DNA from 3 places in the Paenibacillus sp. FSL W8-0919 genome. Region 2 is predicted to be linked to each of the others. Evidence: predicted binding sites of a transcription regulator. Region 2 holds the regulator's gene; each other region holds the start of a gene.

Region 1 (3,283 bases), 3.9 Mb from region 2:
TGGCAGGACATCAAGGAGGTCATCAAAGTGGTGACCGAGGATAAGGTGCGCACGGACAACATGTCGCTCATTACCGACGATGTATACCCGCAGACGCTGGTGCGGCTCGGCCATATGAACCATATCGTGCGGCGGGCGATGGAAGAAGGGGTTGACCCCGTAACCGCGATTCAAATGGGCACGATCAACGTTGCGCGCTATTTCGGAATGGAACTGGACCTTGGCAGCGTCTCGCCGGGGAAATCGGCGGACATCCTGCTCATTGACGATTTGAAGCGCATGGTTCCATCGGTCGTCATTGCCGATGGCGAGGTCGTTGCGGAGAACGGCCGCCTCGTGGTGGAGTTTCCGTCCTACCAATATCCGGAGAAGGCTTATCAATCGGTGCGTCTAGCCCGGGCCCTCACCCCGGAAGATTTCCTGCTCCGCAGCAAATCGGGTTCGGCTGCGCGAACGGAAGTCAATGTCGTGCGCGTCATTGAGAACAGTGCCCGTACAGCTAAAATGACGGCGGTTCTCCCGGTGGAGGACGGTATCATCCAGCCGGACCTGGAGCAGGACGTCGTGCAGCTTGCTTGCATCGAGCGTCACCGCGGAACCGGGCAAATCTCGCTAGGGTTCGCGAGCGGCTTCGGTCTGAAGTCGGGTGCGGTCGCTTCGACCGTGGCCCATGACAGCCACAACCTGCTGGTGATGGGCACGAATGTGGACGATATGGCATTTGCCGCCAATGAGCTGGCGGCTTGCGGCGGCGGCATGATCGTCGTCCGGGACGGGAAGGTGCTGGCGAAGGTGGCTATGCCGATCGCCGGCCTTTTGGCTGACCGTCCGGTGGAAGTCGTGGCCGAGGAAGTGGCGGCGCTGGAGGATGCCTGGAAGGAGCTTGGTTGCTTCATCAACGCGCCGTTCATGACCTTCTCCCTCATCGCGCTCCCGGTCATTCCGGAAATCCGCATCACGAACCGCGGGATTGCGGATGTGATAGAGTTTAAGCTGATCGAGACTGAGGTGGGTCCGGTTCAATAAAATGTACAAGCTAATGCAATGATCTGCATGCCGCATCGTACGAGCAATAACGACGAGGGTCGTGCAGCAGTGATGAGGAACGACGCGCGCCGGGAGAGGCACGTGGTATAGTATACAAGGGGCAGGCTCACCAGGGATGGCGGGCCTGTCCCTTTTAAGTTCGGGACTTCGTGATTTTTGTCACAAATTTATAACTTTTTATCCGTTTTCGACCCCGAGATTGTGATGTTTATCACAATCCTTCCTGCTCCAGTCTGCGACAATACCAAAAGAATCAAATTTAAAATGATGACGTGAGCTAAAGGAAGGGGTATGTTATGGATCCGGTGATGCTGGCGCGAATACAGTTCGCATCGACAACCATTTTTCACTTTATTTTCGTACCGATCTCCATCGGGTTGGCGTTTTTGATCGCCGTCATGGAGACGATGTACGTTGTCAAAGGCCAGGACGTGTATAAACGGATGGCCAAATTCTGGGGCAAGCTGTTTCTCATTAACTTTGCGGTCGGCGTAGTGACGGGGATTCTGCAGGAATTCCAGTTCGGCATGAACTGGTCCGATTATTCCCGGTTCGTCGGGGACGTGTTTGGCGCGCCGCTGGCGATCGAGGCACTGCTGGCCTTTTTCCTCGAATCGACGTTCATCGGCCTGTGGATCTTCGGCTGGGACCGGCTTTCGAAGAAGGTCCATCTGCTGAGCATCTGGCTGGTGTCCTTCGGCACCTTGATGTCGGCGTTCTGGATTCTGGCCGCCAACTCGTTCATGCAGCGTCCGGTCGGATTCGAGATCAACAACGGTCGGGCGGAGATGAACGACTTTTTCGCGCTGATCACGAACGGTCAGCTGCTGGTGGAGTTCCCGCATACGATTTTCGGGGCGCTGGCTACCGGCGCTTTCCTCGTAGCCGGGGTGAGCGCGTATAAGCTGATGAAGAAGCAGGACTTGGACTTTTTCAAAAGATCGTTCAACCTCGCGATTGTGGTTGGCCTGATTACCTCCATTCTGGTTGCGGTGTTCGGCCACCAGCAGGCGCAGTACCTCGTGCAGACTCAGCCGATGAAGATGGCTGCTGCGGAGGGCCTGTGGGAAACGAGCGAGGACCCGGCGCCGTGGACGGTCTTTGCGTCGATCGATCCGGATAAGCAGGAGAACTCGGCGGAATTCAAAGTCCCGTATTTGCTCAGCTTCCTGTCTTACAGCAAATTTAGCGGCGAAGTGATCGGGATGAAAGAGCTGCAGTACCAGTACGAGCAGGAATACGGCCCGGGCGATTATATTCCTCCGGTGCGCACGACCTTCTGGAGCTTCCGGATTATGGTGGCGGCCGGAACGGCCATGATTCTGCTTGGTCTGTACGGTGCTTGGCTGATGCTGCGCAAAAAGGTCGAGCAGGCCGGGAAGTGGTTCCTGAGCATGATGCTGATTGGCATCTCCCTGCCGATCATAGCGAACAGCTCGGGCTGGATTATGACGGAGATCGGGCGCCAGCCGTGGACGGTGTTCGGGCTCATTACGACGGAGAACAGCATTTCGCCGAATGTCAGCGCCGGGTCGATTCTGTTCTCGCTGATCGTGTTTACGGCGATTTACGCGGTGCTGGCGGCTGTCATGGCCTATCTGTTCGTCAAGGTGATTAAGAAAGGGCCGTATGCGGAGGAGGCGGACCACCGCCACGCAAGCGATCCGTTTAACAAGGAGGGCTACAATGCTGTCTCTTAATGAAGTATGGTTTGTGCTGGTTGCGGTATTGTTTATCGGGTTCTTTTTTCTCGAGGGCTTTGATTTCGGCGTTGGGATGTCCACGCAGCTTCTGGCCAAAAGCGACACGGAGCGCCGCGTGCTCATCAATTCCATCGGCCCGTTCTGGGACGCGAACGAGGTATGGCTGCTAACGGCAGGGGGCGCGATGTTCGCGGCGTTCCCGAACTGGTACGCGACCTTGTTCAGCGGGTTCTACATTCCGCTTGTCTTCCTCCTGCTGGCCTTGATCGGCCGCGGCGTAGCCTTTGAGTTCCGGGGGAAGGTGGGGAATGCCCGCTGGAAAAGGGTATGGGACGGCGCCATTTTCACAGGCAGCGTGCTGCCTCCGTTCCTGCTCGGCGTCGTATTTGCCTGCCTGATCCAGGGGCTGCCGATTAACGAAGCAATGGAAATGCACGCCGGTTTCTTCGATATCGTCAATGCCTATACGGTGGTTGGCGGGCTGACGATGACGCTGCTGTGCCTGCTGCACGGCTTGATGTTCACGACGCTTC
Region 2 (3,283 bases):
TCACACCTGCTTTCAACAGCTCGGGAACACGCGCAACACCGCTGGCCAGCTTCAGGTTGCTGCCGGGGTTATGGGATACCGCGACATCATGCTTAGCCAATATTTCAATCTCTTCGTCCGTCAAATGCACCGCATGCGCAACCAGCGTCGGACGCGAGAACACGCCGAGCTTCTCCAGATGGGCCACCGGACGCTGTCCGTAGTCATTCACATTCTGCTGCACTTCGGCTGCCGTTTCGGACATATGGGTATGAATCGGCAGATTCAAATCATGCGCCGCTTGAACGAATTTCTCAATGAAGTCTGGCGGGCAGGTGTAAGGCGCATGCGGCGAAATCATCGTCGTAATCCGGCCCTCCGCCTGACCGTGCCAGTCCTTTGCAAAGGCAATCGCCTCATCCAGCTTCTGCTTCTGTACTTCCGGAGGACACAGCCCGATGACGCCTCTTGTCAGCACTCCCCGCATTCCGGAGTCTTGGACAACCTTGGCGACCTGATCCATATGGTCATACATGTCAACGAAGGTTGTCGTACCGCCCTTCAGCATCTCGAGCACCGAGAGCGAAGTGCCCCAAAATACATCGTCGGCCGTAAACTTCGCTTCCATCGGCCACATTTTCTCCTGCAGCCAAACTTGCAGGGCCAGATCATCGCCAAAGCCGCGAAGCAGCGACATGGCTGCATGTCCATGCGTGTTGACCAGCCCTGGAAGGAATAACAGATGCGTTCCGTCCATCACCTGGGTTTCTGCATCGACCTGAGGCTCCTCTTCCCCCAAATACGTGATGCGGTCGTCCTCCACAACCATATACCCGCGGAGAACCGGCTGTCCTTCCTGAAGCACGGCAAATGTTCCGTTCTTAACCATCCACTTCGTTGTCATGCTGCGCATCCTCCTTCCCATTGTCCAAATAGTAAGCCAGACTTTGCAGATCCGTCGTAAAATCCGCGGTGTGAATGCGGATATGAGGCGGCGCCTTCAGAATCGTCGGGGCAAAATTCAAAATCGCCTCGATTCCGGCGTTGATCAGCTGATTGGCTACGTTTTGCGCTTCAAAATCCGGTACCGTAATGATCCCGATTCGAATGCCGTATTCCTGGACCGTCTTGTCCAGCTCTTCCATCGGCTGCACCGTCAAGTTATTGATCTTCAGCCCGATTTTCGGAGGATACGAATCGAAAATCGCCACAATCTTCATATTATCTTTCAGAAACGCGTTGTAATTGGATAGCGCATGTCCGAGATTGCCCGCACCCACCAGCGCAACGTTGATCTTCTGGTCCAGCTTCAAGATTTGGCGGATTTTCTCAATGAGATAGGAGACATCATACCCGATGCCCTTCCGGCCGAAATCCCCGAAATAGGCCAAATCCTTGCGGATTTGGGCCGGGTTCAGGTCGAGCTTCTGCCCAAGCTCCTGTGAGGAGACGGTGGACACCTCCCGCTTATGAAGCTCATTCAAATAGCGCAAATAGACTGGCAATCTGCGGACTACGGCCTCTGAAATTTTATCCGATTTCATGCATGCTCCCCCTATTAATAGGATGATAGTTCATCGCTTCCAATATAAAGCCTTGCTCCCCTTTAGGTTCACTCTTTTTCATTCTCCCTTTCCTCGAGCCACTGCGCAATACGGGGGACGATCCCCTCGGTCGGCATATGCTCCATTTTCGGTCCGGGCAGGGAATACAAGAAGTATTTTCCATAATACGATTCGATTACCCGGGTATCGTAGACGATCACGATTCCCTTATCGTGGGCGGTCCGAACAAGCCGCCCGAAGCCCTGCTTGAAGCGGATGACCGCTTGCGGCACCGACAGCTTCATGAACGGGTTCTTCTTCTGCTGCTGCAGCAGCTCGCTCTTCGCCTCGACCAGCGGATGGTTGGGCGGCTGGAACGGCAGCCGGACAATCGCCAGGCAGGTCAGCGCTTCTCCGGGAATGTCAACACCCTCCCAGAAGGAGCTGGTCCCGAGCAGAACCGACGCGCTGCTATCCTGGAACCGGCGTATCAGCTTCGTACGGCTCGTACCATCCATTCCCTGACCAAGCACCGTAATATCGCTGGCAGCCAGCGCTTCCTTCAGCGGCTCGTGCACCTGACGAAGCATCCGGTACGACGTAAACAGGACGAGCATACGACCTTGGGTCGCTATTGCCGCTTCAGAGAGCGACTTCACAAGCGTATCCACAAATACCGCATCCCCCACGGAGCCCTTCACGCTTGGAAAATCCCGCGGAATGACAAGAAGCGCCTGCTCCCTGTAATTGAACGGGGACGGCAGCTGAACCGTGTTCAGATTCCCTGCGTCCGCCGCCTCCTGGAGCCCTAGATTATCGATCATGAATTGAAACGATTTATCGACCGACAGCGTCGCCGATGTCAGAATCACGCTCCGCTTCTTGTCAAAAAACAATTCCTTCAAATGCTTGCTCACATCAACGGGCACGGCGTAGAGCTGCAGCGACTTGCTGCGGAAATTGCCGTTGGCCTCCATCCAGTATACGGTTCCTTCGTCATTCAGAGCCATGAAGGACCGCAAATCCTCGCGATGCGCAGCCAGATCCTTAAACAAGCCCGACAGGTCAGTCAGCAGGCTGTCCGCACTGTAATCGTCAAGCTCTTCCTTCATCTCGGCGATCAGCTTGTCTCCCTTGCGAACGACGTCTCCCAGCGTCACGTGAATCTGCTGTTCCAGCTCGGCGAGCGCTCCCCAATCCTTCGGCTTCTTCGCAGGCGAGAGCCGCAGCGTATATTGCCCTGCATCTCCAGGAGAAGCATCGCCGCGTTCCGGAAGCAGCCCGAACAGCTGGTCGCTGAGTCGGTCCCAAGTTTCTTTCACCGTGATCAGATCAGGATAGATCCGGTCGATGACCGCCGACCATTCCCCGGATTTCTCATGGGGAGAAGCCTGGAGCAGCTGCCGCAGCGCAGGGAGCTGCCCGCTTCGGCTGTCCTTGTATAGACGCGTCAATGTATGAACCACCGTAAAATATTTCATCTGCAGCCCGAGATGCTTGCCGGCCACATCCTCCAAATGATGGGCTTCGTCGATGACGAGCCGCTCGTAGCTCGGAAGCATTTGGTGGTTCGCTTTTACATCGGTAAACAGCTTGGAATGATTCGTGATCACAACATCCGCAATGCCGGCCTCATGCTTCGCCCGATGGTAGTAGCACTTGCGGAACCACGGGCAGCCTCGTCCAAGGCATGAATCGGAATCGCTGGCGATCGTTTCCCAGAAATCGCCTCCGCGGCCGCCGAGATTCAGCTCCTCATC
Region 3 (3,283 bases), 180 kb from region 2:
CACCTTGACGACCTTGACATTATACTTTAAGGATACGTCCGCAATTTTCTTCAGCGCCTCCGGAGTTGTCACGCCGCCGTACATACGAGGGACAACCGTATACGTGCCGTCCTTCTGGATGTTGGCGTTCATCCGCTCATTCACAAACCTCGACTCGCGCTCCTCCCGGTGCGTCAGCGGGTTCAGCATGGTCAGGTAGTAGTTTAGCGCCGGACGGCATTTCGAGCACCCTTCCGGATTGCTCCAATCCAGAACATGCATGACCTCTTTCGTGGTGGTCAAGCCTTTGGCCCGGATCTCCGCAACGATGGTATCCCGGTCGAGCGTCGTGCACGGGCAGATTCCCTGCTTGGCTGCCGTCGTAAAGCCGTCTCCCAATACGCTCTGGAGAATCTGCTCTACCACAGGCTTACAACCGCCGCAAGACCGCGTCGCCCCGGTGCATGCCTTGATCTCATCCACGGTGGTCATTCCCTGAACCGTGATGGCGTCCACGATCGCTTTCTTTGTCACGCCGTTGCAGCCGCACACGATTTCGTCGTCAGGCATTTGCGCGATGCGCGTCGCCGCGTCCGCCCCTTTTCCGGCACAGCCGCCGCCCATAATCGAGTGATAGATGTCGTCGGTCATCTGCGCCTTTTTTCGTATCAAAGACTGCAGATTGGCTGATTCGCTCACATCCCCGAACAAAATGGCACCAACGATCATTCCGTCCCTGAGCAGGATTTTCTTATAGGTTTTCTTCCAATCATCCTTGGCGAGAACAACGTCATGCTCCGGCTGCTCGATAAATTCCCCGGCCGAGAATACGTCTACTCCGCTAACCTTTAATTTGGTCGACACAATCGACCCTTCATAAGGAGGGGTGTCCACGCCGCATAACCGCTTGGCCAGCACTTGTCCTTGCTCGAATAACGGCGCAACAAGCCCGTAGCATACGCCGCGGTGCTCGCAGCATTCGCCGACGGCGTACACATCCTGCATCGAAGTTCGCAGATGGTCGTCCACGACGATGCCCCGCCGGACCTCGATCCCGCTCGCCTGCGCTACCTCCGTATTGGCACGGATGCCGACAGCCATGACGACCAAATCCGCGTCCAGCTCATCGCCGTCCTTGAAACGAAGACCGGTTACCCGCGTATCCCCCAATACCTCAACCGTCTGTTTTCCTAATAAAAAGCGGATGCCCTGCTGCTCAAGCTCATGCTGCAGCATCTGCGCCGCCACGGAATCGAGCTGGCTCTCCATAAGATCGTTCATCAGATGCACAACGGTCACGTCCATGCCGAGACTCACGAGGCCTTTGGCAGCCTCCAATCCCAGTAATCCCCCTCCGATGACCGCAGCTTTCCGGTACGTTTTCGCTGCCTGAAGCATCCGGGTGCAGTCGGCGATATTTCGAAAGCCGATAACGCCTTCTTTGTCGCTGCCGGGTACCGGCAATATGAAGGGCTTGGATCCCGTTGCGATTATGACATGATCATAGGGAACAGCCATCCCGTTGTCCGTCATGACAACCTTGGCGGCTTCATCAATCCGCTGCGCGCTTGTTCCCGTATGCAGCGTAATTCCGTTATCTTCATACCATTTCCAATCATTCAAGACGATGTCATCCAGCGTTTTGCTGCCTTCAAGCACATAAGAGAGCATAATCCGGTTGTAATTCGGGTGCGGCTCCTGGCCGATCACGGTAATATCGAATGCCCCGCTAAGCTTTAAAATTTGCTCGACCGTGCTGATTCCTGCGATCCCGTTGCCGATGACCACTAGCTTTTGTTTTTTTGCTGCTGGCATGGTTATTCCTCCCACACTGTATTGTTGCGTTATCCCCATCCAATCCTTTCAAATTGATTATATCGTCTTATGCCCGAATTATTTGTGATATATTTCACACTCTTAGTTAAAATTTTTAATACTCAGCAAAAATAACCCCGCCTCAACAGGAAGGCAAGGTTTCATCCTTTCGAATGCCTATATCATGCGGGCTTCCATGAACTCCCGTCTTCCGTTCGTTTTCAAATAGGGCATAATCCCCGCATATCCGGCAGCGTTCAGGTTCACTCCGGTCACCCAATTGCCTGCAAGCTCTTCCCCCTGGGCCCCGGCGATGACCACCGGTGCGGGAATCAGCTCCTGATACAGCGGAATCCCCGCCCGGATCGCCTTAAATGCTTTCCCGCTCTGCAAGAAGGGAATTGCACTGCTGTACGTAGGCACGAAATACTTGCCGATCACTTCAAGCTCCTCTCCGTCATAAAAGGGCTCCCCGCCTATAAACGGATGCAGCATGAGGATATTTTCATAATGCGACCAGATGAGCATCTGCAGCAATCGCCTCGCCCCGCTGCCTTCCAGTCTGTCTCCGATCTGCACGCCGTACTTCTCATAATCGATAAATTTCCAGCCGCGCGGACCCTTCACCCATTTCTGAAACATGCCTCCACCCTCTCCGCTCCGTCCGGGTTGATCTGGGCTTGTTCCTTTTAAAACCGTCAACCGCTCCTCAACGGCATGCTGGCCCAGCATATGGCGAGTCTTCTCCACAATATGCCTAACCTTGAGCGAAGCGTTTGCAAGCTCGGCGATGTCTTCTTGTCCATATTGAAAATAGGAAATATAACCGCGTTCCATCATTAAGATCGCCTCCTTCGACTGGCGTCAAGCGGATCTACTGACATCATATAAACGAACGGCGGGGTTGGTGCATGTCCGGTTAGGTTTTCCCGTTTTTTTCTTTCCAATCCCCCATCTAGCCGCATAAGAATAACGTCTACCGACGCACGCTCAAAGGAGACAGACCGCGTTTCGCGGTCGTTTCTCTTGTGATATCAGCCAGCAAATCCTCCGGAACGTTTATAGATCTGATATTAAATAAAAAAAGAACCCTGATATGAGTTGTTCTCATGTCAGGGTTCCGCTAGTGATGGGAACGCCGCCGATGGATCATTTCTCGACCCATTGTTCAGCCCAGGAAGCAATCTGCTCCATGACCGGGCGAAGCGCTTTGCCTTTCTCCGTAAGCTCGTATTCAATACGAACCGGCGTTTCGGGGTACACATGACGAATCAAAATTCCTTCGCATTCCAGATCCTTCATCCGCTCCGACAGCATCTTGTCACTCATGGACGGAATCAGATTGGAGATGTCTTTAAAACGCTTCGGACCGCTCATCAACGTCTGGATAATCAATCCGTTCCACCGTTTACCCAGAAAAGAAAACGCGGATTCAAAGCGGGGACACAGCGAAATGTTTGTAACTTCCATATCCTTTCACCTCTTTACG

What was found. The regulator Rex, encoded in region 2, represses fermentation and respiration genes when NADH is low (regulators of the CRP and FNR family bind a similar motif). The targets are predictions, from matches to a motif close to TTGTGAAATATTTCACAA.
Region 1: a site for Rex is predicted at 1,247-1,264, ahead of NST44_RS06950 (cytochrome ubiquinol oxidase subunit I). Genes of this name have one in related genera too.
Region 3: a site for Rex is predicted at 1,877-1,894, ahead of nirB (nitrite reductase large subunit NirB). Genes of this name have one in related genera too.

Annotation. Positions count from the first base shown of each region.
Region 1 is NZ_JBBOPV010000001.1:1,595,016-1,598,298, forward strand. It holds gene ade (adenine deaminase) at 1-1,026, shown strand, start outside; gene NST44_RS06950 (cytochrome ubiquinol oxidase subunit I) at 1,344-2,747, shown strand; gene cydB (cytochrome d ubiquinol oxidase subunit II) at 2,734-3,283, shown strand, end outside.
Region 2 is NZ_JBBOPV010000001.1:5,462,101-5,465,383, forward strand. It holds gene NST44_RS24690 (amidohydrolase) at 1-883, opposite strand, end outside; gene NST44_RS24695 (redox-sensing transcriptional repressor Rex) at 861-1,523, opposite strand; gene dinG (ATP-dependent DNA helicase DinG) at 1,592-3,283, opposite strand, start outside.
Region 3 is NZ_JBBOPV010000001.1:5,639,886-5,643,168, forward strand. It holds gene nirB (nitrite reductase large subunit NirB) at 1-1,794, opposite strand, end outside; gene NST44_RS25650 (hypothetical protein) at 1,972-2,634, opposite strand; gene NST44_RS25655 (winged helix-turn-helix transcriptional regulator) at 2,944-3,264, opposite strand.